DNA from 3 places in the Bacillus cereus group sp. BfR-BA-01430 genome. Region 3 is predicted to be linked to each of the others. Evidence: predicted binding sites of a transcription regulator. Region 3 holds the regulator's gene; each other region holds the start of a gene.

Region 1 (8,485 bases), on a different contig from region 3:
CGGTTCATCCATTAACACTTTCTCTAACGCTTCTCCAATTCGATTTTTCATCTCTTGCGCGGCTGCGTTCGTAAATGTTACGACGAGTAAGCGATCGACATCGACTGGATTCTCCTCATTAATAATCTTTTTAATGATACGTTCAACGAGTACTGCTGTTTTCCCGGACCCTGCTGCTGCTGCAACTAAAATATCGCGTCCATGCGCCACAACAGCTTTCCATTGATCATCTGTCCATTGACTACCTTCTGGTTTTGCTGGCCAATTTTCTGCCATCATTCGCCAACCTCCTCTCGAATTTTCTCCATTGCTTCACTATCTTTCATATCTTTTAATGTACGGAACTGATTGTCTTCCAGCGATTCATCGAACTGGCAGACAGAGCGGAAGTTACAAAATGTACACGCTGCTTTATTCCCCATTTTATAGGGAGCAATATCAATGACACCTTCTGTAATGTCATTTCCGATTGTTTCAAACGTATGGTGTACATATTTTTGCAGCACAGAAAATTCTTGTTCACTTGCAATGCTAGAGCGTGCGCTGAAGCTTCCGTCTTTTTTCAACCCGGCTGAAATAATATCAGAGCTTCCTGTTGCTAGTTTGTTATCCATTAAACGAACAACATCAGCATCTCCAAGTACGAGTCCTTTCATTTTAAATTTCTTTAAAATTTCTTTCTCAATCTCGTCTTCAGAAGCGTCACCTTTCACCTCAACAAGTGGATTATGAATATGGAAGTATAACACGCCTGCTGGTGATGCGACTTCGCCCTGTTTCATCCACGTACCAGCATTAGAAATGACGACATCCAAATACGTCAACATTTGCAATGCTAATCCGTAATATACTTCTGTTAAATCCAGCGCTTTCGAGCTCGATTTATAATCAATAATGCGAAGGAACGTACCGCTCTCATCTTCCGCTTTATCAACCCGATCAATGCGGCCGACAACTTCCATTTTCACACCGTTTGATAATGTAAATTCCATCGGTGGTAATGAACCATTGCCTCCCATGCCAAACGGAACTTCTAAATCAACTGGAACAAATCCGCTCGCCTTGGCATGTTCCCTTAGCACAAGCGATGTTCTAAAAATGATTTGCTGTAATTTTTGTTTCAAGTAAGCATGGCGATTTGAGCTTAATAAAATTTGTCTTTGTAATAATGGAGCAATTTCTTCTATTACTAATATGGAAAGATGCTCACATTCTTTTACGGATAAATCCGCCCAAGTCCGGTTTTCACGCAAGAGCTTGTCCGCAATTTTCTTTAGCGCTGCATGGAATAACTCTCCAATATCTGGTGCATCTAATTTAAATATATCGCGCTCTCTCAATGATAAACCGTGCTGCGCAAAATGAGCGTACGCACAGCGATTAAATAATTCCATACGAGAGACACTTCCTTTTATTTTCTCTCCGTATAAAATTCGACTTACAGCTGCACTTAGTTTCTTCGCACGATTTCGATAAAACAAACTGGATAAGACGCGATTGCTTTTTTGCTTCCATTCATCGGAAGTAACGTAGAAATTATATACATCCCACCAAAAATCTAAATCGCCTTCAAACCCGTATCGTTTCCACGTTTGCAGTTGTTGCATCACATATGACAATGTTACTTCTGGCGTCGTTACATATGAAATTTGTGCTGCGCGCGCTAAGTCGTTTACATCATTTGTTATAAACGTCTCTTTCACATCAGGAAACATTCTCTTTATTTTCTTCATAAAACTAGAAGCGAGTAATGTCTTTCCTTCTTCATCTGCAAGCGGACAAGAAATATATAGTTTCTCAGATGCTCTTGTCACCATTTGATACATCACAAACTGTTCTTCTAATAACGTTTGTCTTGTCGTTGGTGCTAATTCCACGCCCGCTGCTGCAAGAACGTCTCTTTCTTCATCAGAAAGCATCCCTTCATCTGTCGGCGTAGCTGGCATCACGCCTTCATTTGCACCAATGACAAATGTTGCCCGAATATTTGAAAGTCGAGAGCGATCGATATTTGCAATTAATACTTGGTCTAACGATGGCGGGATATTGGCAAATTGAAGTGCCTCAAGCCCTGTCGTCATCACATCAATAAACACCGATAGAGACATACTTTCTTCTCCAAGCATCTCAACAAATGTATCAAGAAGATTCATCACTTCTTCCCACACTTGATCATGGTCTGTCGCAAATAAGAAATCTCCGCTTTCTTCAGCACGTACGCGTAATTGTTCTAATTTCTTCGGAACATCTAGCTCCTCTAAAAATAAATATACAGCTTCGCACATTTGCATAACGGTACTTGCACGTTTCAATCTTTTTTGCAGGCGAATGACCGGCGTTCTTACAATCTCGCGAAGACGGTTCATTTTCTCTTCCATTTGGCGTTCACTATCTGTTATCACTTCTTTCACTCCATCAAGAGAGCGATAACGACGATACGTCCACGGCTCATCAGCGGTCCATTTCTTACCTTGGACACCGTATGCCAAACAGTAGTTTTCAAATTCATCCATTTCTTCACGCATCACTTCTTTTTTTACATCTAGCGGATATAAAAGTTCTGTTTTCACGCAGCGAAAAACAGCATCATAACGCCAATTCCCACTAATCATTTCTAAAGCAGAACGAATGCATTCTACTAGCGGATGATGAGACATCGGGCGCTTTTCATCAATGAAATGCGGAATATCATAATCTGCAAATAATGTTCTTAACACATCATAATAGCTTTCTCCGTTTCGAAGAAGTACGGCAATATCGCGGTAACGATACTTCTCTTCTGCGACAAGTCTACGAATTTCTCGCGCTACTCCTTCTACTTCTGCCCGTAAATTCGCAGCTGTATGGATGGCAATGCTCGCCCCTCCGTAAAATTTTTCGTTCGGACGCGATTCATAGTAAGCTTCTAAATGCGCTAACGCTGGAGAATGAAACCGCGGCTGTTCTACAAGCGGTATCGTTTTTTCCATTACAACTTTTTCTTCCCGTGCTACTTGTTTTACTTTTTCATACGTCAGCACTGTTTCATAAAACAAATCCAGTTCATTGACTGGCTGGGCTAACGACTTTTCATCCACCGTTAATGTAATTGTCATCCTTGCTCCGCATCTCATTAACTGCCTTATAATTTCAAGTTCTTGCGGAGAGAACGAATGAAATCCATCGATATAAATTTCGGCATCCTTTACATACTCGGAAAACGGCAGTTTCTCAATAAGAAGCTGTAAATAATCTTCCGAATCTAAATACTTTCCAATTAAAGCTCGTTCAAAATCATCATATAATAGCTGCAAATCATATATTTTATTTGCCAGCAACTTTTGTTCGGCGCTACTGCTATGCGCGTCTAACTGTTGCCACATTTCATATACATGAGATGGCGTTATATTGTAACGTTTAAACTCTGCAATCATACCGCCAAGATGTTCAAAGAACCCATTTTGTTCAGCGGCTTTTTGGAACACATATAATCCTTCTTTGCGCGATTCAATAATTTTGCGAAGTAACATATGCACACCCGCTTCATCAATATGAAGACGACTTGCCCCTCCTACTTCTTGCAACACTTTCCAAGCTAACCGTGAAAAACTAAACACTTGTGCACGAATAGAAGCCCTTACTTCTTCACTTCCTATTAACGCCTGCTGCGTCTGAAATGTCATTTGTTCAGGAACAAGGTATAAAATCGTTTTCCCTCTTGGGCGCTCTTTTAACTCTTCTTGCACTTCTCGTAAACAAAGTGTACTTTTCCCACTTCCTGCTCTTCCAATCACAAATCGAAGTGTCATGTAACCCCACCTTTCACCTATATAACGAACATTCGTTTCTGTCATCATTGTATGATAGGACACGAAAAAAGACAAACAGAGACTGCTTGCCTTTTTTCCTCTTTTCTATATTATAAAACATTCTATTCACCTTTTGAAAAGTTCATTTGCATTTCGTTAATCGGCCAATAACGTAAATCGACTTTTCCAACAACCGCATCTGCTTTTATAAAGCCAAAATGTCGGCTATCCCAGCTCCCAAGACGGTTATCGCCAAGCACAAAAATATACCCTTTTGGCACAACCTTTTTTTTCGTTAACTCTTCCAACTTAAAATCTCCTGTCAACTGGCGTCCTTTCACTTGTTCCTTATATGTTTCTAAATACGGTTCCTTAACAAATTGACCATTAATATATAATTGATCCTGCTTATATTCAATATGATCTCCAGGTAAACCAATGATTCGTTTTACATAGTCCTCTTTTTTATTCGCATGGAACACAACAACATCAAATCGATGTAACTCTCCAACTTGATAACTCACTTTATTCACAACAAGCATATTACCATCTTGAAGCGTTGGCATCATCGACTTTCCCTCTACAACATAAGTCGAGAAGAAAAACGTTCGAAAAAAAAGAGCTAGCAGTATCCCGATAAGAATCGTTCTCATCCACTCTACGCTTTCTTTTTTCAAAGTTTGCTTCATCAGCCTCTCCCCTCACCCTTTTCTACAATGACGCTGTATGCACAGTGCGGACTTCTCTTCTCAATGCAGTTCTAATTTCACTTCAATTTTCTTACCAACATACCAAAGAATAAAAATAACCCCTATCACAATAATTGTTTTTAAAGGATTATGAATAAAAGAAGTTAAATCATGACCGATATAGCTTAACATGAAAATCATAACAAGTTTTCCAAGTATTAAAGCTAATCCAAACTGCCTTACACTAATGCGCGATAATCCCGCGACTACATTAATCAATGCAGATGGCGTAAATGGAAAACAATACAATACAAAAATAGGTGCGAATCCTTTTCGTTCAATCCATCCCATTGCACTTCGCACTTTCGGATGTTTATTGATATAAGAAAAAAAGCGACTTCGCCCAAACTTACGAATGACAAGAAAAACAAGAAATGCACCTAGCACCGAACCGAGCCAAGAATAGAAAAATCCAAGCCATAGACCAAAAGCAACCGCATTTGCCATAACAAATACGATCAGTGGAAGTACAGGAATAAGCGCTTCTGCCATCGGCAAGCCAATGCCAAGGAGCGGACCAAACGCCCGGTAACTCTCGACAAGTTGGTCCATATTTTCTGCTGAAAAGTATTCTTTGATTGTTTGAAAATCCATTCTACAATTTACCCCTTTATTATATTCACTATCCCTACTTTATCATTGCTTCGTATAAAGAGGAAATGGTAGATATGACATATGGAGATGTATGTATTAAAGTTCCATACGACGATGTAAAACTCCTTCCTGATTGTCATATGATTATCTATTATGATTTGACAGGATGTTACACCTTTCACGTTTCCATGTAACAAAAAGAAACCAGGTACTTCATCATATCTGGTTTCTTTTCATTTTATTATATGAACATCTTGCCTGATCTATTAGTCATTCTCCTTCTATATCTTCTTCCTTTACAAGGTACACTTTTTCATACGCTGGTCTTAACGTTGATATCGCTTCTTTTGCAACTGGCTTAAACTGCAAGTTTCCTTGTTTATCTTTCCGATCTTCATATTCTGTTCTCAGCTTTGCTGTACGGTTTTGTTGATTCTCAAAACTACTCTTTGACATCTCTAATTTCACTGCAAACCCATTAATAAATCGAATAATAAGATTGCCGTCTGTTAACTCTTTATTGCTTGCAATATGAAAATGAGAGAGCCATGCACATTCCTTTCTTGAATAGGAATAGGTGGGAAAGAAATAGAGTTGATCTGTGGGACTGATTGCGATGGGAGCTTTATGAGTAATACGTGTTAACTCTTTTGTCCCTTCTTTCCTCCCTAAAAAACTTGATCCATGCTTACGACAGCTTCGTTCTACAATATCAAGCGGCTTTTGGAACATGAAAAAAGAGTCTTCCACTTCAATTACTCTCGTTATTACACTTTTTTCCCCTAAAATAACGGGCAGTAAAGCCATCGTTTTTTTATTTACTATATAGTTTTCAACATAGCGCTCAGCTCTACCATCCATGTTGTGTTCACTCCTTCTATAAATTTCATTTATATTAGCAGCTGCACAAATAATTGTATCATGTCCCTTACAAAATAATTAAAATTTTCAATTATTTTACATTCTTTTATCAAACTTTAAAATGATATTATTTCTTTCCATAAAAATACCCCGTGTTAAAAATGGATATCGTTCGTTCAAATAGAGATATGATTTCAAATTAAAATCGATTTTCCATGCTTAAAAAAGGAATCCTTACACCATATGTATATCGTTAAAAATGTATAACAAAAAAGATGGCCAAAGCCATCCTTTTTATCACACACTATAAAATTATAGTTTTACAACGTTTTTCGCTTGAGGTCCACGGTTACCATCTTCGATTTCGAAGCTAACTTTTTCGCCTTCTTCTAAAGATTTGAAACCTTCAGTTGTGATTGCAGAGAAATGTACGAATACATCGCTTCCACCTGGAACTTCGATGAAGCCAAATCCTTTTTCATTGTTAAACCATTTTACTTGTCCTGTTACTGTCATTCTTATTTCCTCCTAAGAAAATACATTTTTTTAGTTTTTCATGTAAAAAAAGAATCCACACATTATCAAATACGAAACATAAAACAGTTCTCACATACCTTTTCTCGTTCGTTTTCAGCACTTGATAATATATGGATTGCTTAATTTAATTATTCAACTGAGATTAGTATAACATAATAAAAATAAGATGTACACTTTTTTTCAAAAATAAATCTTCCAATTTTTTGTATGCCCTATAAAATAGCGTTACATGTAAGAATTTTATGCCCTCAAAAACAAAACAGATATACAAAAAGGATCTTTTCAATAGAAAACAGGTGCCTAGTATCGACACCTGTCCCTTCACTTATTTTGTAAACTGCGCCTCTTCCGTAGAACCTTTCAGCGCCGTTGTCGAAGATGTACCACCTGTAATCACTTGCGCGACTTCATCAAAGTAACCTGTTCCTACTTCGCGCTGATGACGCGTTGCGGAGTAGCCGTATTGTTCAGCAGCAAATTCTGCTTGTTGCAATTCAGAATATGCTGCCATGCCGCGCTCTTTATAACCGCGCGCTAATTCAAACATGCCGTAGTTTAAAGAATGGAATCCAGCGAGCGTTACGAATTGGAATTTATAACCGTATGATGCAATTTCTTTTTGGAAGTTGGCAATTGTTTTTTCATCTAATTTTTGTTTCCAGTTAAAGGATGGCGAACAGTTATACGCTAGTAATTTCCCTGGATATTTCTCATGAATTGCTTCAGCAAAGCGCTTTGCATCTTCTATATTTGGCTCAGATGTTTCACACCAAACAAGGTCTGCATATGGTGCATATGCTAAGCCGCGCGCAATCGCTTGGTCAAGCCCCGCTTTTGTACGGTAAAAACCTTCTGGCGTTCTTTCTCCTGTAATAAACTTTCGATCAACCGGATCGATATCACTCGTAATTAAATCTGCTGCATCCGCATCTGTTCTTGCAACAATGATTGTCGGTACGCCCATTACATCTGCCGCTAGCCGTGCTGAAATTAAATTACGCACGGCTGTTTGTGTTGGCAATAACACCTTTCCGCCTAAATGTCCGCATTTCTTTTCCGAAGATAATTGATCTTCGAAGTGAACACCTGCTGCTCCTGCTTCAATCATGCCTTTCATTAATTCAAATACATTTAATTGTCCGCCAAATCCAGCCTCCGCATCAGCAACAATCGGCACGAAGTAGTCGATATTCCCGCTCTCTTCCATATGCTGAATTTGATCTGCACGCTGAAGCGTTTGATTCATCCGTTTGACAACAGCTGGTACACTGTTCGCCGGATATAAACTTTGATCCGGATACATATGACCAGATAAATTCGCATCCGCTGCCACTTGCCAACCACTTAAGTAAATTGCTTTTAATCCCGCTTTTACTTGTTGCATCGCTTGGTTACCTGTTAACGCTCCAAGCGCATGAATGTAATCTTCTGTATGAAGCATGTTCCAAAGTTTCTCCGCACCACGGCGCGCTAATGTATGTTCAATATCAATTGACCCGCGAAGACGAATGACATCTTCAGCAGAATAAGGACGCGTAATCCCCTTCCAGCGTGCATCTAACTCCCAATTCTCTTGCAGCTTCTGAATTCTTTCGTTTTTCATTTCTTCCATCCCCTTTTCTTTTATAAAATTTCATAGCCAGGTAATGTTAAAAATGGTTCAAACTCATCCTTACGCACTAAATCAGTAAATAACTTTGTCGCTTCTACAAATCTACCTTTCTCAAATGATTCTTTCCCAATCTCCTTCTCTATTTTTGCTAGTTCTTCCGCCTTCAATTGTTCTACTAAAGCAAACGTAACGTTACGACCGTCATTCAGTTTCCCCTCCTCATGACGAATCCACTGCCACACTTGCGCTCTTGATATTTCCGCTGTCGCCGCATCTTCCATTAAGTTATAAATAGGCGCTGCCCCGCGTCCACTTAGCCATGACGCAATATATTGAATGCCGAC
Region 2 (8,485 bases), on a different contig from region 3:
AAAGTAGAAGTGGAAACAGAAACTGAGGAGCAAGTGAGAGAGGCTGTAGCTGCTGGTGCGGATATTATTATGTTCGATAATCGTACGCCAGATGAGATTCGAGAGTTTTCAAAGATTGTGCCAAGCGCTATCGTTACAGAAGCTTCAGGGGGAATTACAATTGAAGGTTTATCGAAATACGGAAAAACAGGGGTGGATTATATTTCACTTGGAGCGTTAACGCATTCAGTGAAAGCACTTGATATTAGTTTCAATATTGAAGCGTAAGAAGAGTGGCTTAGAGGGGGAGAAACGTATATGAGTATTTTAGAAAAAGTACAGCCAATTGAAACGATGTTACCAGAGCGATATGAAACAATGTCTGTAGATGAAATGGAAGAGCGTGTTCGCGCTATTAAAAAGAAGTCAGGAAAGGAATTATTTATTCCTGGACACCACTATCAAAAGGATGAAGTGGTGCAATTTTCAGATGCTACAGGGGATTCACTGCAGCTTGCACAAGTTGCAGCATGCAATAAAGAGGCAAAATATATCGTATTTTGTGGTGTGCATTTTATGGCAGAAACAGCGGACATGTTAACGACAGACGAGCAAGTTGTAATGTTACCTGATATGCGAGCAGGCTGTTCGATGGCAGATATGGCGGATATGGAACAAACAGAACGAGCGTGGAGAGAGCTTACAACATTATTTGGAGATACAATGATTCCGTTAACATATGTAAATTCGACGGCAGCCATTAAAGCTTTTTGTGGTCGAAATGGCGGGGCAACCGTTACATCTTCTAATGCGAAACAAATGGTATCTTGGGCATTTACACAAAAAGAACGGCTCGTCTTTTTACCAGATCAGCATTTAGGAAGAAATACAGCGTACGATTTAGGTATCCCGTTACATAAAATGGCAGTATGGGATCCGTATACAGATTCATTAGAATACGATGGAGATATAGAAGAAATTCAAGTGATTTTATGGAAAGGTCATTGTTCTGTTCATCAAAACTTTACAGTGAAAAACATTGAGAATGTACGAAAAAATCATCCGGATATGAATATTATTGTACATCCGGAATGTTGTTATGAAGTGGTTCAAGCTTCTGATTATACGGGATCGACAAAATATATTATTGATACGATTGAGCAAGCGCCATCTGGTAGTAAGTGGGCTATTGGTACAGAAATGAATTTAGTAAATCGACTGATTCAAAAACATCCTGATAAGGAAATTATTTCATTAAATCCTTTTATGTGTCCATGTTTAACGATGAATCGAATTGATTTACCACACTTACTTTGGGCGCTAGAATCAATAGAACGTGGTGAACAGGTGAATGTAATTCAAGTGGATCAACAAGTAACAAAAGATGCAGTGTTGGCATTAAATCGTATGTTAGAGCGCGTTTAAAAGCAGCGGGGTTCCCGTTGCTTTTTTCCTGCATATAATCATAATTATGAGGCAAATGACATACATTGTGTTGAGAGAATCATTGTACTTTTTTGTTTATTTGTGCAACTAGAGAGTGTATCACTTTGAAGAACAGCGGAACTAGAAAGCAGTATTTATCAATGTATCAATCATTAGGCATGCTTAGTAGAGAAGAGTCATTTCAAAGTGTTTTGATTCATAGATAAGATATACAGGAGGGGGAAAATTTGAAGATTCATATCGTGCAAAAAGGGGATACCCTTTGGAAGATTGCGAAAAAGTACGGAGTGGATTTCGAAACGTTAAAAATAGCGAATACACAACTTAGTAACCCAGATCTTATTATGCCGGGTATGAAGATTAAAGTACCATCAGGTAGCGTTCATGTAAAGAAAAATGCGGGTGCTGGTTCAGTCCCTCCGAAAGAGTATGTCAAAGAAGTACAACAAAAAGAGTTCGCGGCAACACCAACGCCACTTACTATAGAAGAGGAAGAAGAGATAACATATGAATCTGCTCCAATTACGCAACAACCAGCTATGCAGCAAACGCAAAAAGAAATGCAAATAAAATCCCAAAAAGAAGAACCGATTCAGAAGGAAGCACCAATTCAAAAAGAAGAGCCGATTCAGAAGGAAGTGCCAATCCAAAAAGAAGAGCCGATTCAGAAGGAAGCACCAATTCAAAAAGAAGAGCCGATTCAGAAGGAAGCACCAATTCAAAAAGAAGAGCCGATTCAGAAGGAAGCGCCAATTCAAAAAGAAGAGCCGATTCAGAAGGAAGCACCAATTCAAAAAGAAGAGCTGATTCAGAAGGAAGCACCAATCCAAAAAGAAAAACCGATTCAGAAGGAAGCGCCAATCCAAAAGGAGAAGCCAACTGAAGTAGTAATTGAAAAGCCGCCTGTTATTGAAAAGAAAGAAAAAAAAGCTGCGAAAGAGAATACGAAGTTTTCAATAAATATATTACCACAACCACCGCAACCACCTATTAAACCTGCCAAGGAATATAAAATTTCAGATGTAATTAAAAAGGGGAGTGAATTGATTGCTCCTCAAATTCATAAAGTGAAACCAAATCATATGAAAGCACCACAAACAAAAAAAGAAAATGTAGAGAATATCGTATCCCCACAAGCAAAAAAAGAAAATATAGGGAATATCATATCACCACAAGTGAAAAAAGAAAATATAGGGAATATCATATCACCACAAGTGAAAAAAGAAAATGTAGGGAATATCGTATCGCCACAAGCAAAAAAAGAAAATGTAGGGAATATCGTATCGCCACAAGTGAAAAAAGAAAATATAGGGAATATTGCATCGCCAAATGTAGCAAAAGATAACAAGGTGATTCCGCAAGTTTTACCACCAACGATCACAATGCCAATTATGGATAATATTCAGCCGCCAATCATGCCGATGATGGAAAATAATCAAATGCCAAACATGATGCCGATGGCGGAAAATAATCAAATGCCGAACATGATGCCGATAGCGGAAAATAATCAAATGCCGAACATGATGCCGATGGCGGAAAATAATCAACCGCCAAATATCATGCCGCAACCAATGCCTTATCATCCACAACTGATGCCACAACAGTATCCATACCAACAGTATCCAAACCCGTATGATAATATGCCGTATCCACAATTTGCACCTATAGCACCGCAATATACATCAATGCCAATGGAGAATAATATGCCGCCATCTATGTCAGAAGAAGAGGACTGCGGATGTGATGAGGGAAGAATTTTGTATAGCCCTCAGCCAGGGGGAACACAATCTGCAAATCCTTTATATTATCAGCCGGAGCAGACTGCGTATGCACCACAGCCAGGTACGATGTATTATCAACCAGATCCGCCTGATATGTTTGGAAGTCCAATTGAAGAAGAGGAGTAAAACGTTCTAATGGATTCTTAGTGAAATATTAACAGTGTAAAAACCTCCGTTGTTACTTATGATAAGAAGGAGCTTTTCAAGAGAAAAGTTCATTCTAACAAGGGGGGTTTTTGGATTGAATAAAAAAGTGAAAGTAATTGCCGCTTCTTTGTTAGTTACCAGTGCGTTAGTAGCATGTGGTACACCTAATAATAATGCGATGGATGAGCGTAATGTGAACGATAATTACGAACGTACATCTTATTATGGTACAAATCCATATAGAGATCATGTAGCGCGCACAGATCGATATACAGATTATGTAACGTATAGAAATGGAAATAGAATTACAGATCGTGTAAATGATCGTCGTAATGATGTGGGATATAACTATTATCGAGATGTGAATTATCATGGTCAAATTGTAAATCCTCATCCAACTCGTAACATTACAATGAATAATTCATACATGAACAATGATGGGAAAACAGCTGAAAGAATTACGAATCGTGTTAAGCGTATGAATAATGTGGATCGAGTTTCTACTGTTGTATATGGAAATGATGTAGTGATTGCTGTGAAACCGCGTCATACAGTAACAAATGAAACGGCAATGGCAAATGAAATTCGCCGAGCTGTTGTCAATGATGTAAGAACTCGTAACGTGTATGTGACGGTTAGAAACGATATGTTTGATCGTGTAAATACAATGAATACACGCCTGCGAAATGGAACGGTTACGAATGATTTAAATCGTGATATTACAGATTTATTCCGTGATATTCGTGCTAGCCTAACTGGTACGGTGCGATAACGAAAAAAGAGGAGGGCCTATGCCTTCCTCTTCATTTTATCCTGCTATTTTAGGGTCAAGATTTAGAGAGAAGCAAGGAAGACAAGAGGAAGTCTTAGCCCGTAACAGCCCAATTGGTGAGGGTGGGTATGAAGAAAACTCACACTGATTAAAGTTTTACTTTATATTTGTAATGTATATTTTTCATATTTAGCTTGTGTTTATGTTGTATTAATGTTATATTAACAAAGCGATGAGCTAATTTACGTAAGACGAGAGATATGCTTAAGTGCTAAACACGCGGATGTGGCCGCCTGGTCTCTCGCCGTAAAACGCATCAAGACGCCTGCTAAGTTCAGGCGTCTTTTTTATTGTAAAAATAAATGAAATCATATCGATAATTCGGACAAAAGATATGCATTTTCGATAAATAGCGACAAGTCTGTTCAACCTTATATGAGAGTGTTGGATAAAACTCTCATTTCCGGAGAAACTAGAGTTGGAAGTTTCACTTTATTTTGCTCGGAAGAGGTGAATAGAAATGAAATTTATCATGATTGCAGTTCAAGTCTTGCTTGTTCTATTTTGTTTATCTTACGAATCGAATGTTAGAGCTGCAGTTACGACGCCAAATGTAATGGAAAAAGAACCTCAAGTGACAGTTTTACTGGAGCGTATGTATTTGGACGGAGAAGTGAGTGAGGAAATCCTTACAGAAAAAGTAGCGAATTTGGAACAGCTTTTGCAACGATATAAAGATTGGCAACTTGTAGATCGTGATGATGTGCAAATTATATTACAAAAGAAAATAGACGATATTTCACCTTTATTGAAGACGAGCGGTTATTTTGGAGTGTCAGATGAGGGGATATTACAAATTTTTAATGGTGTACCCAAAAACGATAATGCAATTCACTCATTTTTTCAAATTGATATGAAAAAATTAAAAAGTTATGAACGGGCAAAGTTAAAGCGCGGCATTCGGATTAAATCAAAAGAACGTTTTGTGAAGACGATGGAGAAGATGAAGCAATATGCAAAACAAACTAGCAACTCGAAATGAGTTGCTAGTTTGTTTTATTTATTCTTATCTAAAATTTGTTTTGCAATTTCATCAATTAACATATCTTTTCCAATTGGATTGAATGCTTTTGTATTAAAAACTTCATTACTTACTTCATAAACGTGATTATTTTTCACTGCATTGTTATCTTTCCAAATAGCACTGTTTTTATAATCCTCGTAAATTTTATCTGCTTCGCCGCCAAAGTTTACGATAAACATTTGATCAGGTTGGAACGCAACAAGTCCTTCTAGTGATACTTGTGCCATTGTTTGTTTTAAATCTGTTCCTTTTGTTGCAGGAAGTTTTAAATCATTAAAGAGGATATCTCCATATCCAAAATTGCCATACACACGGAAATTTTGTGGCGTTATAGCAAGGAACATAAAGTTTTCATCTTTTGTTTTCTCTTTAATTTGTTTAGATAAAGAAGCGGCTTTTTTATCGTAGTTGGCAATCCACTGAGTTGCTTTTTTCTCTTCGCCAAATAATTTACCGACTTCTTTAAATTTATCGCGCCAGTTTTCTAAGTTTGTTTCTAAAACGACTGTTGGTGCAATCTTTGCTAGTTGGTCATAAATTTTTAATTGACGATTGTTTAAAATAATTAAATCTGGTTTTAAAGCAGTAACTGCTTCTAAATCAACTTTTGGAGCCCAATACCATCCAACTGCTTTTACACCTTTTAGTTTTTCTTGCAAATGACTTTGGATTTTATCTTTATATGTATTCGCCGTACCAACCGGTTTATGTCCAAGTAGTAATAGTTCTTCAGATGATCCAGATAAGTCAACGATTCTTTTTGGATTTACTGGAATTGTAGCCTCACCTTTTGCATGTTTCACAACTTTCGTTTTTTGCTCTGTTGCAGTAGGTTCTTCTTTTTTAGAAGAACAGCCAACAGTGGCCAAGACAACAAAGATGAGAGTAAATAAAATAAATAGTTTATGCTTCATATGCGTGTAACCCCTTCACTTAATATTGATAATCATTCTCGACTATGTAATAGTAATTGCATGCTAACAATCTGTCAATATAAAAAAAGATAAAAAAAAGAGAAATTTAAAATAGAGAACATTTGTTGGGGTAGTCTCGCTTTTCTATTGCTAAGTATGTTAAAATGGAATACATGATTTGAGAGGGAGAGATCGTATTTTGTTTGAGTATGTTACAGGTTATGTAGAGTACGTAGGACCGGAATATATCGTTCTTGACCATAATGGAATTGGCTACCAAATTTTCACGCCAAACCCATATGTATTCCAAAGAAGTAAGCAAGAAATTCGGGTATATACATATCACTATGTAAGAGAAGATATAATGGCACTTTACGGTTTTAAGACACGTGAAGAGCGTTTACTATTTACAAAACTTTTAGGTGTATCGGGAATTGGACCAAAAGGTGCGCTTGCCATTTTAGCCTCAGGTCAAACAGGGCAGGTTGTACAAGCGATTGAGAACGAAGATGAGAAGTTTTTAGTGAAATTTCCGGGTGTTGGAAAGAAAACGGCTCGTCAAATGATTTTAGATTTAAAAGGAAAATTAGCTGATGTTGTACCAGATGCATTCATTGATTTATTCTCAGATGAAGAGCGTTTTGATGAGAAAAAAGGTTCATCAACTGAACTGGACGAGGCACTTGAAGCGCTCCGTGCACTCGGTTATGCAGAACGTGAAATCAATCGCGTCTTGCCGGAGTTATTAAAAGAGTCATTGACGACGGATCAGTATATTAAAAAGGCACTTAGTCTTTTACTAAATGGTAAGAGGTGAGTAGAATGGACGAACGTCTCCTGTCAGGGGAATCTGCATATGAAGATGCAGACTTAGAATATTCGTTGCGGCCACAGACACTCCGTCAATATATTGGCCAAGATAAGGCAAAACATAATTTAGAGGTATTTATTGAGGCTGCAAAAATGCGTGAGGAAACATTGGATCACGTCTTATTATATGGACCACCAGGACTTGGGAAAACAACGCTTGCTAATATTATCGCAAACGAAATGGGAGTTAATATTCGAACGACATCAGGTCCAGCAATTGAAAGGCTAGGAGATTTAGCAGCAGTGTTAACGGCTCTTCAACCTGGTGATGTACTATTTATTGATGAAATTCATCGTTTGCATAGATCTATTGAGGAAGTTTTATATCCAGCAATGGAGGACTTTTGTCTTGATATTGTCATTGGTAAAGGGCCGACTGCACGGTCAGTAAGGCTTGACTTGCCACCTTTTACATTAGTGGGTGCAACAACACGTGCAGGGGCACTGTCAGCTCCGCTTCGTGATCGTTTTGGGGTATTATCAAGACTGGAGTATTATACAGTAGATCAATTATCAGCGATTGTAGAAAGAACAGCAGAAGTGTTTGAAGTGGAAATTGATTCTTTAGCCGCTTTAGAAATTGCAAGGCGTGCTCGTGGTACACCGCGTATCGCGAACCGTCTTTTAAGACGCGTACGGGATTTCGCACAAGTAAGAGGCGATGGAACAATCGCAATGGAAATTACACAAATGGCATTAGAGCTCTTGCAAGTAGATAAATTAGGTCTGGATCACATTGACCATAAATTACTGCTTGGTATTATTGAAAAATTCCGCGGTGGTCCAGTTGGATTAGAGACAGTTTCGGCGACAATTGGTGAAGAATCTCATACAATTGAAGATGTATATGAGCCATATTTACTGCAAATTGGATTCTTACAGCGTACGCCACGAGGAAGAATTGTTACGCCACTTGCATATCAACATTTCGGAATGGAGATGCCAGAAGTATGACGGATATGTCAAAACTTCTTATAACAGCTGGTATTCTTCTCATTGTGATCGGCTTGGCTTGGAAGTTTATCGGAAGGCTTCCAGGCGATATTTTTGTGAAAAAGGGAAACGTTACCTTTTATTTTCCGATCATTACATGTATTGTGTTAAGTATTGTATTATCTTTTATTATGTATATAATAAATCGATTTAAATAGAAATAGGTGGATATAGTTATGGATATTAATCTGTTTGATTTTCATTTACCAGAAGAACTTATTGCGCAAACGCCGCTTGAAAAGCGTGAAACATCAAGGTTAATGGTGTTAGATCGTGAAACAGGTGATATCGAGCATGAGCATTTTAGCGATATTTTAGCGTATTTACATGAAGGAGATTGTTTAGTTTTAAATGAAACAAAAGTTATGCCTGCTCGTTTGCATGGTGTAAAAGAAGATACAGGTGCACATATTGAGGTGCTTCTTTTAAAACAAGAAGAGGGAGATACGTGGGAAACACTTGTGAAACCGGCGAAACGTGTGAAAGAAGGAACTGTTAT
Region 3 (8,485 bases):
AGCAACCACATCATATTCAAGACTTACAATTTGAAGACGCATTAGAAACAACAAAAAAATGGGTTTCTTTTATTCATAAGCAAGAAGCACCTGATGTATTAGTTGTAGCTTATCACGGTGGATTTGAAAGAGATTTACAGTCCGGCGAACCAACGGAAGCTTTAACAGGGGAAAATCAAGGTTTTGCTATGTGTCATGAAATAGAAGGAATGGATATCTTACTAACCGGTCATCAACACCGTTTCATCGAAAACGAAACAATAAATGGGGTAACTGTGTTACAACCTGGATGTAATGGCCATTCATTAGGGAAAGTTCAAATAGAATTAGAACAAAATAATAATCGATGGATCATACAAACATGTCGTTCTGAACTACTATCTGTAGAAGGTGTTCCAGCAGACAATACATTACTTTCACTTGTATCTGACTATGAAGAGCGAACGCAAAAATGGCTCGATCAACCAATTGGTACAATGATTGGTGATATGAAAATTCATGATCCGATGCAAGTTCGGTTACAGGATCATCCTTTTATCGAATTTATCAATACAGTACAAATGGACGTAGCTGAAGTTGATATTTCTTGTACAAGTTTATTTCACAATGCGTCTCCCGGATTCCCAAATGAGATTACAATGCGCGATATTGTTTCTAATTACATTTATCCAAACACATTAAAAGTCATTCGCATTACAGGACAAGATATTTTGGAAGCGCTCGAACGATCTGCTGAATATTTCTCATTGAATGAAAACGGAGATATTATTGTAAACCCTGCCTATATTAAGCCAAAGCCACAACATTATAATTATGATATGTGGGAAGGTATTTCATACATACTAAACATTTCAAAACCAATTGGGAAAAGAGTTGTTTCCTTACATTACAATGGAGAGCCTCTTTCGCTTACGGATGAGTATGATGTTGTTATGAATAACTACCGGGCAAGCGGTGGCGGGAACTACTTTATGTATCAAAATAAACCGGTTATAAAAGACATACCGACTGATATGTCTGAAATCATTGCAAACTATATATTGGAAAGAAAAACGGTGGAAGCAACTCTCAATCATAACTGGATGGTAATAAAATGAAGAGCAAAAGAAACTACACCACTATATATTTCTATGAAAATAAAAAAGATGGGCTTGTCCCATCTTTTAATTTAACTTTGCATTATTTTGCTTTTTTAACGCTTTTAATTTCGCCGGGGTAATATCTTTCCCCTCTTCATTCACGATTTTAATTCCTTTTAATTCGTTTAACATGTTTTGACGAAACCCTTTTAAATATTGTTCACGGAGCGATTGACGTTCCCGTTGTTCTTCTTCAGTTAAACCTTCATTCTTCGCTTTCTTCGCTAAGAAGTTAATACGTTCAATGAGTTCGTGACTTAGCATCTCGAATCCCCTTTCTACTAAAAACTGATTATTATCATACAATAGTTAGTCTTGTTTATCAAGCAATTGCTTCGTATATTCCACATACCTGCGATGCACGGTAGCTTTAGAAACATCATATCCAAATCCGCGAAGTGTTGCAGCAATCTCTTCAAAAGTTAATTCATTGCGGCGCAAACGAACAATCTCCTCAATCGGCACTTCTTTTTTCTCACGCCCCGTACTCAAATGTCGGTTTTTCAAATTTTTCTCCGGTCGAAATCCTCTTTCTACCGCCCTTTTCATGCCACGTTTTATCTTTAAGTTATGAATTTTTCTTTGATACTCTTCAACGATACCAATAATGTCAAGTACCATTGAATCAGAATCAGACAGCTGCAACTCACCGTTATGTGTATGCGTATATACTTTTACTCCTTCTTTATGTAAGCAATGCATTAAAGCAATCTTCGCATTTCCTCTGCCAAGCCTTGTTTCATCTTGAATAAGAAGTACCTCAATTTGCTCATCTCTTATCATGTCTAATATTTCCAATATTCCTTCACGTTCAATTGTATAACCACTTGCTTGTTCTTCAACCACCTTTATAACATTCATTTGATATCGCTCAGCTAAATGCAACAATTCATCTTTTTGACGTGCCAATGATGTTTCTTGCGCTTCTTTCGTTGTACTTACACGAGCATAAATGATTGCATTCATTTGAAACCCTCTTCCTCTTTTTGATTTTTTATTAGTTTAGCATAAATCCTCCATATGTTCGAACTTATGTTTGTAGAATGTTTTTTCACATGGTATACTTATGAATAAGAAAAACGAAAGAAAACGAGGTGTTAAAAAATGGAAAAGTTAACAAAACGCCAGCAAGACATTCTCGACTTCATTAAACTGAAAGTACAGGAAAAAGGTTACCCGCCTTCCGTACGTGAAATTGGTCAAGCAGTCGGCCTTGCTTCCAGTTCTACAGTGCACGGACATTTATCACGTCTAGAAGAGAAAGGATATATTCGACGCGATCCAACGAAACCGAGAGCGATTGAAATTTTAGGAGAAGAAAGAATCGAAACAGGCACACAATCTGTTGTTCAAGTACCAATTGTCGGAAAAGTTACAGCTGGTTTACCGATTACAGCTGTAGAAAGTGTGGAAGAACATTTTCCACTCCCTGCAAGTATCGTTGCTGGAGCTGATCAAGTATTCATGCTGCGAATATCTGGAGATAGTATGATTGAAGCTGGTATTTTTGATGGAGATTTAGTTGTTGTTCGTCAGCAACATTCTGCAAACAATGGTGAGATTGTCGTCGCTCTAACAGAAGATCATGAAGCAACTGTTAAACGTTTTTATAAAGAAAAAGATCACTTCCGTCTACAACCAGAAAACTCTTCTTTAGAACCAATTATTTTAAATTCAGTTTCTGTTATCGGAAAAGTAATTGGTGTATATCGTGATTTACATTAAAAAATAGACCGAAATGGTCTATTTTTTAATGTATTTTCATTATACCATCGTCCACAGCTGTTTTCCTCTCAATTTGCACACTATCATTTCTAAATGTGACTTCTCTAGCATCATCCTTAAAAATCTGTACTTTGCAGGAACAGTCGCGTTTTAAAATTCTTTCCTTCCCATTTATAAAACGAAAATGATCTTCACTTGTCTATGTTTCATTCACTTGAATGCTAACATCTCCCCCAGCTGTTTTTCCCGTGATTTTCACACTACCATCGCCAAATGTGACATTCCTATCCTCTGTTTGAAAAATCTCCACTTCTCCCGCATACGTCTTACCGCTCACAACTGCATTCTGAGGCTTCTCAAGTAAACGAATGTCTATGTCCCCCGCTTCTGAGCTTGCTTGTAAATCGTACTTTACATCATGACCTATAACCTCTACATCTCCACCAGCTGTTTTTGCAACGACTTTACCGCTCGTTCTTTTTATTTCCACTTCTCCTGCTTTTGAAGAGCCTTCTACTGTTTTTGCTGTCACTCGATCCATTTCAACATCTCCACCAAACGTTAAGGCTTCTACACGTTCACTCTTCACGTCACTTACTGTAAGATCACCGGCAGAGGACCTTATTTTTATTTTTTGATAAGAACGCTCCGGAACAACAATTGTTAGCTTTGACGTTTCAATTCCAGAAAATAAAAATGAAACGTCAAATGAAAACCCTTCTTTTATTTTCCCTTTTACTTTTAATGTATCTCCTTCTTCATTAACACTCACTCTTTGTTTTTCAATATTTTCTGACTGTTTCACATAGAAAGAAGAATCATTTCCTTTTTGAATCACAATATCTCCAACATCTAAATCAATATCTATATTTTTAATTGTTTCATTTTTTATAACCTTTTCCGTTTCTTTCTGCTTCGCCGTATCTACCATCTCCGAATATGTTTGTGATATACCAATAATGCCAACTACAATACAAACAATGGCTACCAATATTATTTTTTTCATCTCATTTTTCCCCTCTAATCATTTTGAGATTCCAATTGACATAGCGTATACAAAGATTTTTAAACCATTTTGTACAGTAGTAAGCACCGATACATACTAACAATCCAACCCCAAAAAATGTAATGGAAACAAATATATCAAGCCATAAAAAAGTGCCCGTTAGTATCTTAATTACTACTAGTAATGGTGCTATAACGGAGGAGATCCCTCCAATCCACATTGAGAATATAAAACTTATAATTGTGATTAAAGGTCCTAATACAATAATGAAGTTTAATAAACTAAGTCCAACTACCGACGTAACAGCTCTTGTTATATTTGATGCGGACGGATCTTTTTTCATCTCATCAAAACGATATAAAGCTAACATCTCTTTTGCAATCGCTTTTGGCGAGCCAAGCCCCTTTATAATTTCCGCTTCTGTCTTCCCTTCCTCTAGCCCAAACCGAAAATGCTCCTCATAGTCATATAAAATATCTCTTCTTTCTTCCTCTGGTAGCTTTCTAAGATGTGTTGATAATTCTTGAAGAAATTGCTCCTGATTCATCTCATTACACCCCTTCAATAATTTCCTGTACCCCTTTAGCGAAATCACGCCATTCCGTTACAAGTAAATGTAGTTGTTCTTCTCCTAGATTTGTTAATTGATAATATTTACGCGGCGGCCCTTCCGTTGATTCTTTTAAATATGTTTGAAAATATCCCTCTTTTGTTAATCGGCGTAACAACGGATAAACAGAACCTTCTGATATTAAAAATTTATCGGAAATCTCTTGAACAAGTTCATATCCGTAACAATCTTTTCTTTTAACAAGTGCCAGTACACAAAGCTCCAGCACACCTTTCTTAAACTGGACGTTCAAGGACAATCCTCCTTTTTATCAGTACTACTTAATGCAAGGTACTTCCACTAACCATAATATACCATTTACTATTACTTACTACAAGGTACTGTTGTATATTTGATTGAAATATTACAAGACCATTGTCATGAATTGAAAGAACGTCTCAAAAAAAAACGATAATTCCTTAATGAAGGACTTACCGTTTTTCACTAAAAATACTATTCGTAACTGCATATTAAAAAATTCATGTTTTGAGAAGCTCCGAATAAAGTGAAACTTTAATCAGCAGGGTTTCTTCATCCTCCACTAATCACGAACCCTCATTCCATCGACTGTTGCATCTGTTTTTGCTTCAACCTTTCTTCTAACACATGAATCATAAATAAGAAATGCTCCGCCTCCCTTACAACATGATCCGCTAATAGCGGATTAATTACATTTCGAATTTGACATGTTTGAATAAGTTCCAATCCTGCTTTTTTGAAATTTCTCAATTCAACTGTAGCGTTTTCACTATCTTTATTCATTTTTCCGATAATCGGGTATGTTGGTTGTTTCTGATATAACATTGATTCTACATCTCTAGCTTGACTAAGAAGGACTTCGAAATCATCACCAAATTTTAAAGCAGTATGAACTAAATTTCGTTCTGATTGATCAAGTAATGAGGCAATAAAACGAGAATGTTCCATCATAATTCTTAACCAAAATACATTTTCACTAATGATCGCATCTTGAATTGGATCCATTTTCCCTTCATTAAATTTCTGGAGTGTTCGTATAAAATACTCTGCTTCACGTGCAATATGATCTACTAATAACGGAAAGTTAAACCCACTTACTTTACAATTAATAATTAAAATTAAAAGATTTCTTTTATAATTACGAAATGCATAAACGAGCTGAATACTTTCTTCATTTAATTGCCTGACTGCTTGAACAGTTTGAGGGATAGAAAACGCTTTTTGTAAATGTCGATCAAAAAGATGAAAAAATTGATCCACCTGTTGAATTAAGTTTGTGTCTTTTCGGTTAAATCCTTCACCAAGAAAAAGTGCGTGCTCCTTCATAATCCTTAACCAAAAGCGATTTTCAGTTAACGACCTCTCAATAAATAATTGTTCTGTTAATGATTCAGAAGGTGCAGCTTTCAATTCTGGCGGAAGTAACATCGCCCTCTGCGTATCCATAACAAAATGACCAGGAATCGATTGTTGCTCCCCGTTCGCCATTCAAATCCCCCCATCCCCTAAAAACACCATTATGACACTATATATATGAAATGTTATGATTTACTATCCCTTTCAACATCAACTTAGGAGTTTCCAAATATATTGTTTTAAAAAGTTCACACCTCAGCGCTATTTATTACCCGGAGCAGGCTGGTCTACTCCTCTAATACGATGTTTATGACCATTATCTTCCGTTGTATAAAAATCATAATAATGAACATGCATTCCATTTCCAACTGGAATTGCCGGCCCTGAGTACGCTTTATAGTAATGAGTATGCCCATCCTCAAATACAACATAACCTTCTGTATAATGTACATGTCCATCCTGCGTTTGAATTGGGGGAGAAGATACATCTAAACATTGATGTACATGCCCTGCATCTACAGATGTATAATCTACAGACCCATGATTATGATTCGGTACAAATCCAGAAACAAAATCAGCCTTCCCTACCCTGTTCACCTCACTCACTCCTTGTTTATAGAAATAAACTCTATACATGTATATGTTTAAAATTAAAATTCATACCTTGAAGTTCCAGTACTTACCAAAGATTGATTTTGCCCATTGGGAGGGCTAGTCCCCCCATGCGCAAAATTTCATAACTTACGCTTTAAGTTCTTCAAATTGCGCGACTTAAGAAGCGGTCCATTACTTTTTCGTTTCAGAACTGTTCTTTTTTTCCTTAACAACAAATAAGACACCACCCAGATTACGGCAGCGCCTACGAGAATTGCTATTGATTTAATCATTAACAAGTATATCCGGCCCCTTCTTCAACATATACGAGAAACCCGAAATAAATACGAGACTAAATATAATAATAGAAGACCACATATTAAAATGATATTCTTTACCTGCAACTAAATTATAAATGTTATGGACCAAAAAATTAGCACCTATAATCATTCCACCTAATATTGAACTAATTAATATGCTCATGAAATAAAACTTGAGCTTCTGAAACATTTTCCATCTACCCCTTTTCTAAACAAAACTTGATTTAAGCTATTTTAGAAAATTATACCATTTATTTTTCAAGTATTATTAAACCTATAGTTTAATTAAGGTTATTTTAAGAAAGCATGATCTATTCAAATGTCCATTTTATTCAATCACTAATTGCTCTAACGATTAGAGGAACTCATGGTATATGAGCTATTACAGAACAACATTTGGGTTTAAAAGATAAAAAGAATACACCATAAAGGACGCCATATGAGCGTCCTCTTTTTCTATGATAAAAGCTGCCACATCTCAATCAAAAATGCACCCCAATTGTTAGACACAATTGGGGTGCACTTCAATTAGAGCCGGTATTTTTTATTTTACTTGTATATATTCTTCACTAGCTATAATAAGGAAGAAGAACGTCTTTTAGTGAAGGTAAACGTTCTTCTTTCGCTGTAAACTCCCTTAACTTTCTTTTGCTACAATTCCTCCACCATTTCCATCCATATCAGAAGATGACGAAGTATCGCTTATATTTAACATTAAATCTGGTCTTGCAGGAGCTCCACCATCACCAACATTACTTGCTTGTTGTGTGCTTAAAGAAAGATTCAAACAAAATGATAAAATTCCTGCAATTACTAACCCTTTTATTATTATGCCCTTTTTTTTCATTATTTCAATGCTCCTTTTTCTAAATATTTTTTCTGCGCTTGATTATTGATGTAAAAATACTTACTTGCCTTTGAATCATTTTCCTCTTTGTAAAATTGCAAAGCCAAAATCTCGCTATATTCTTGAACACAATCCCATAAACCTTCTTTTTCAAAATACGAAATTCCTTCTAAAATTACAGGTTCTAGTAATACACCAGAAACATTTTTATTCATTTCTTTCAAAATCATAAAACGTTGTTGAAACTCCTTATTCTTCAACTTATTACATATATTTAAACCTTCTTCGATTAGTTCAGCTGCAATGTTTGTTTCACCTAATTTATAGTGTTCACGTGCTAATACAAAAATAGCTTTAAAGTGGTTTGGATTATCCCTTGTTACTTCTAAAAGATGACGAATAGCTGAGCTAGAAAGATTCTGATTCGCATATAACCATCCTAAATTGTGACGAACCATTAGAATAAACCTTTCAATACCTGATTTTTTAAATACGTCTAGTGCTAAAGTAAAATTTTCTTCGGCTTGTTCATATTGCTGCAAATCTAAACATGACATTCCATATATATTGTTACATAAAGCAACATTTACTTCATACCCTATATGTTTTATATACTCTTCTTTTGCTGCACGTACATAGTTAATCGATAGTAAAGGCTCATGCGACTGATAGTAAAAATATGCAATTCTATAATTAAATTCAGCTTGTTCTATTGGATTAGACATATATTTTAATAATCCTTCAGCTTGTTCAAAATGCTTTTTTGAATCATTGTAATTTGAAATGAACATTAAATGAATACCCTTGAATAAATGATAATAGTATGTTAAATGTGCATCATTAGGAATCGATAAAGAATCAACTTTATCAAATTCATCATAAGAAATATTCATGCTATCTATTAATACT

The links. The regulator LexA, encoded in region 3, represses DNA repair genes until DNA is damaged. The targets are predictions, from matches to a motif close to CGAACATATGTTCG.
Region 1: the regulator LexA is predicted to act here: its motif matches at 3,814-3,827, upstream of addB (helicase-exonuclease AddAB subunit AddB).
Region 2: the regulator LexA is predicted to act here: its motif matches at 6,239-6,252, upstream of ruvA (Holliday junction DNA helicase RuvA).

What each region holds. Positions count from the first base shown of each region.
Region 1 covers NZ_JAKUEW010000001.1:291,498-299,982, reverse strand. The annotation lists partial or broken gene MR058_RS01545 (UvrD-helicase domain-containing protein) at 1-276, opposite strand, end outside; gene addB (helicase-exonuclease AddAB subunit AddB) at 276-3,788, opposite strand; gene lepB (signal peptidase I) at 3,911-4,477, opposite strand; gene MR058_RS01530 (TVP38/TMEM64 family protein) at 4,538-5,131, opposite strand; gene MR058_RS01525 (competence protein ComK) at 5,402-5,992, opposite strand; gene MR058_RS01520 (cold-shock protein) at 6,305-6,508, opposite strand; gene aceA (isocitrate lyase) at 6,855-8,132, opposite strand; gene aceB (malate synthase A) at 8,153-8,485, opposite strand, start outside.
Region 2 covers NZ_JAKUEW010000012.1:31,357-39,841, reverse strand. The annotation lists gene nadC (carboxylating nicotinate-nucleotide diphosphorylase) at 1-267, shown strand, start outside; gene nadA (quinolinate synthase NadA) at 298-1,404, shown strand; partial or broken gene safA (SafA/ExsA family spore coat assembly protein) at 1,653-1,821, shown strand; gene MR058_RS17695 (YhcN/YlaJ family sporulation lipoprotein) at 3,448-4,125, shown strand; gene MR058_RS17690 (BofC C-terminal domain-containing protein) at 4,646-5,167, shown strand; gene MR058_RS17685 (iron-hydroxamate ABC transporter substrate-binding protein) at 5,182-6,123, opposite strand; gene ruvA (Holliday junction DNA helicase RuvA) at 6,323-6,940, shown strand; gene ruvB (Holliday junction branch migration DNA helicase RuvB) at 6,946-7,947, shown strand; gene MR058_RS17670 (DUF2905 domain-containing protein) at 7,944-8,144, shown strand; gene queA (tRNA preQ1(34) S-adenosylmethionine ribosyltransferase-isomerase QueA) at 8,163-8,485, shown strand, end outside.
Region 3 covers NZ_JAKUEW010000002.1:731,465-739,949, forward strand. The annotation lists gene MR058_RS08030 (bifunctional metallophosphatase/5'-nucleotidase) at 1-1,097, shown strand, start outside; gene MR058_RS08035 (DUF896 domain-containing protein) at 1,164-1,403, opposite strand; gene MR058_RS08040 (YneB family resolvase-like protein) at 1,449-2,105, opposite strand; gene lexA (transcriptional repressor LexA) at 2,244-2,864, shown strand; gene MR058_RS08050 (DUF4097 family beta strand repeat-containing protein) at 3,064-3,870, opposite strand; gene MR058_RS08055 (DUF1700 domain-containing protein) at 3,872-4,417, opposite strand; gene MR058_RS08060 (PadR family transcriptional regulator) at 4,422-4,733, opposite strand; gene MR058_RS08065 (DUF2935 domain-containing protein) at 5,036-5,947, opposite strand; gene MR058_RS08070 (YmaF family protein) at 6,077-6,412, opposite strand; gene MR058_RS08075 (hypothetical protein) at 6,695-6,919, opposite strand; gene MR058_RS08080 (Phr family secreted Rap phosphatase inhibitor) at 7,367-7,576, opposite strand; gene MR058_RS08085 (response regulator aspartate phosphatase) at 7,576-8,485, opposite strand, start outside.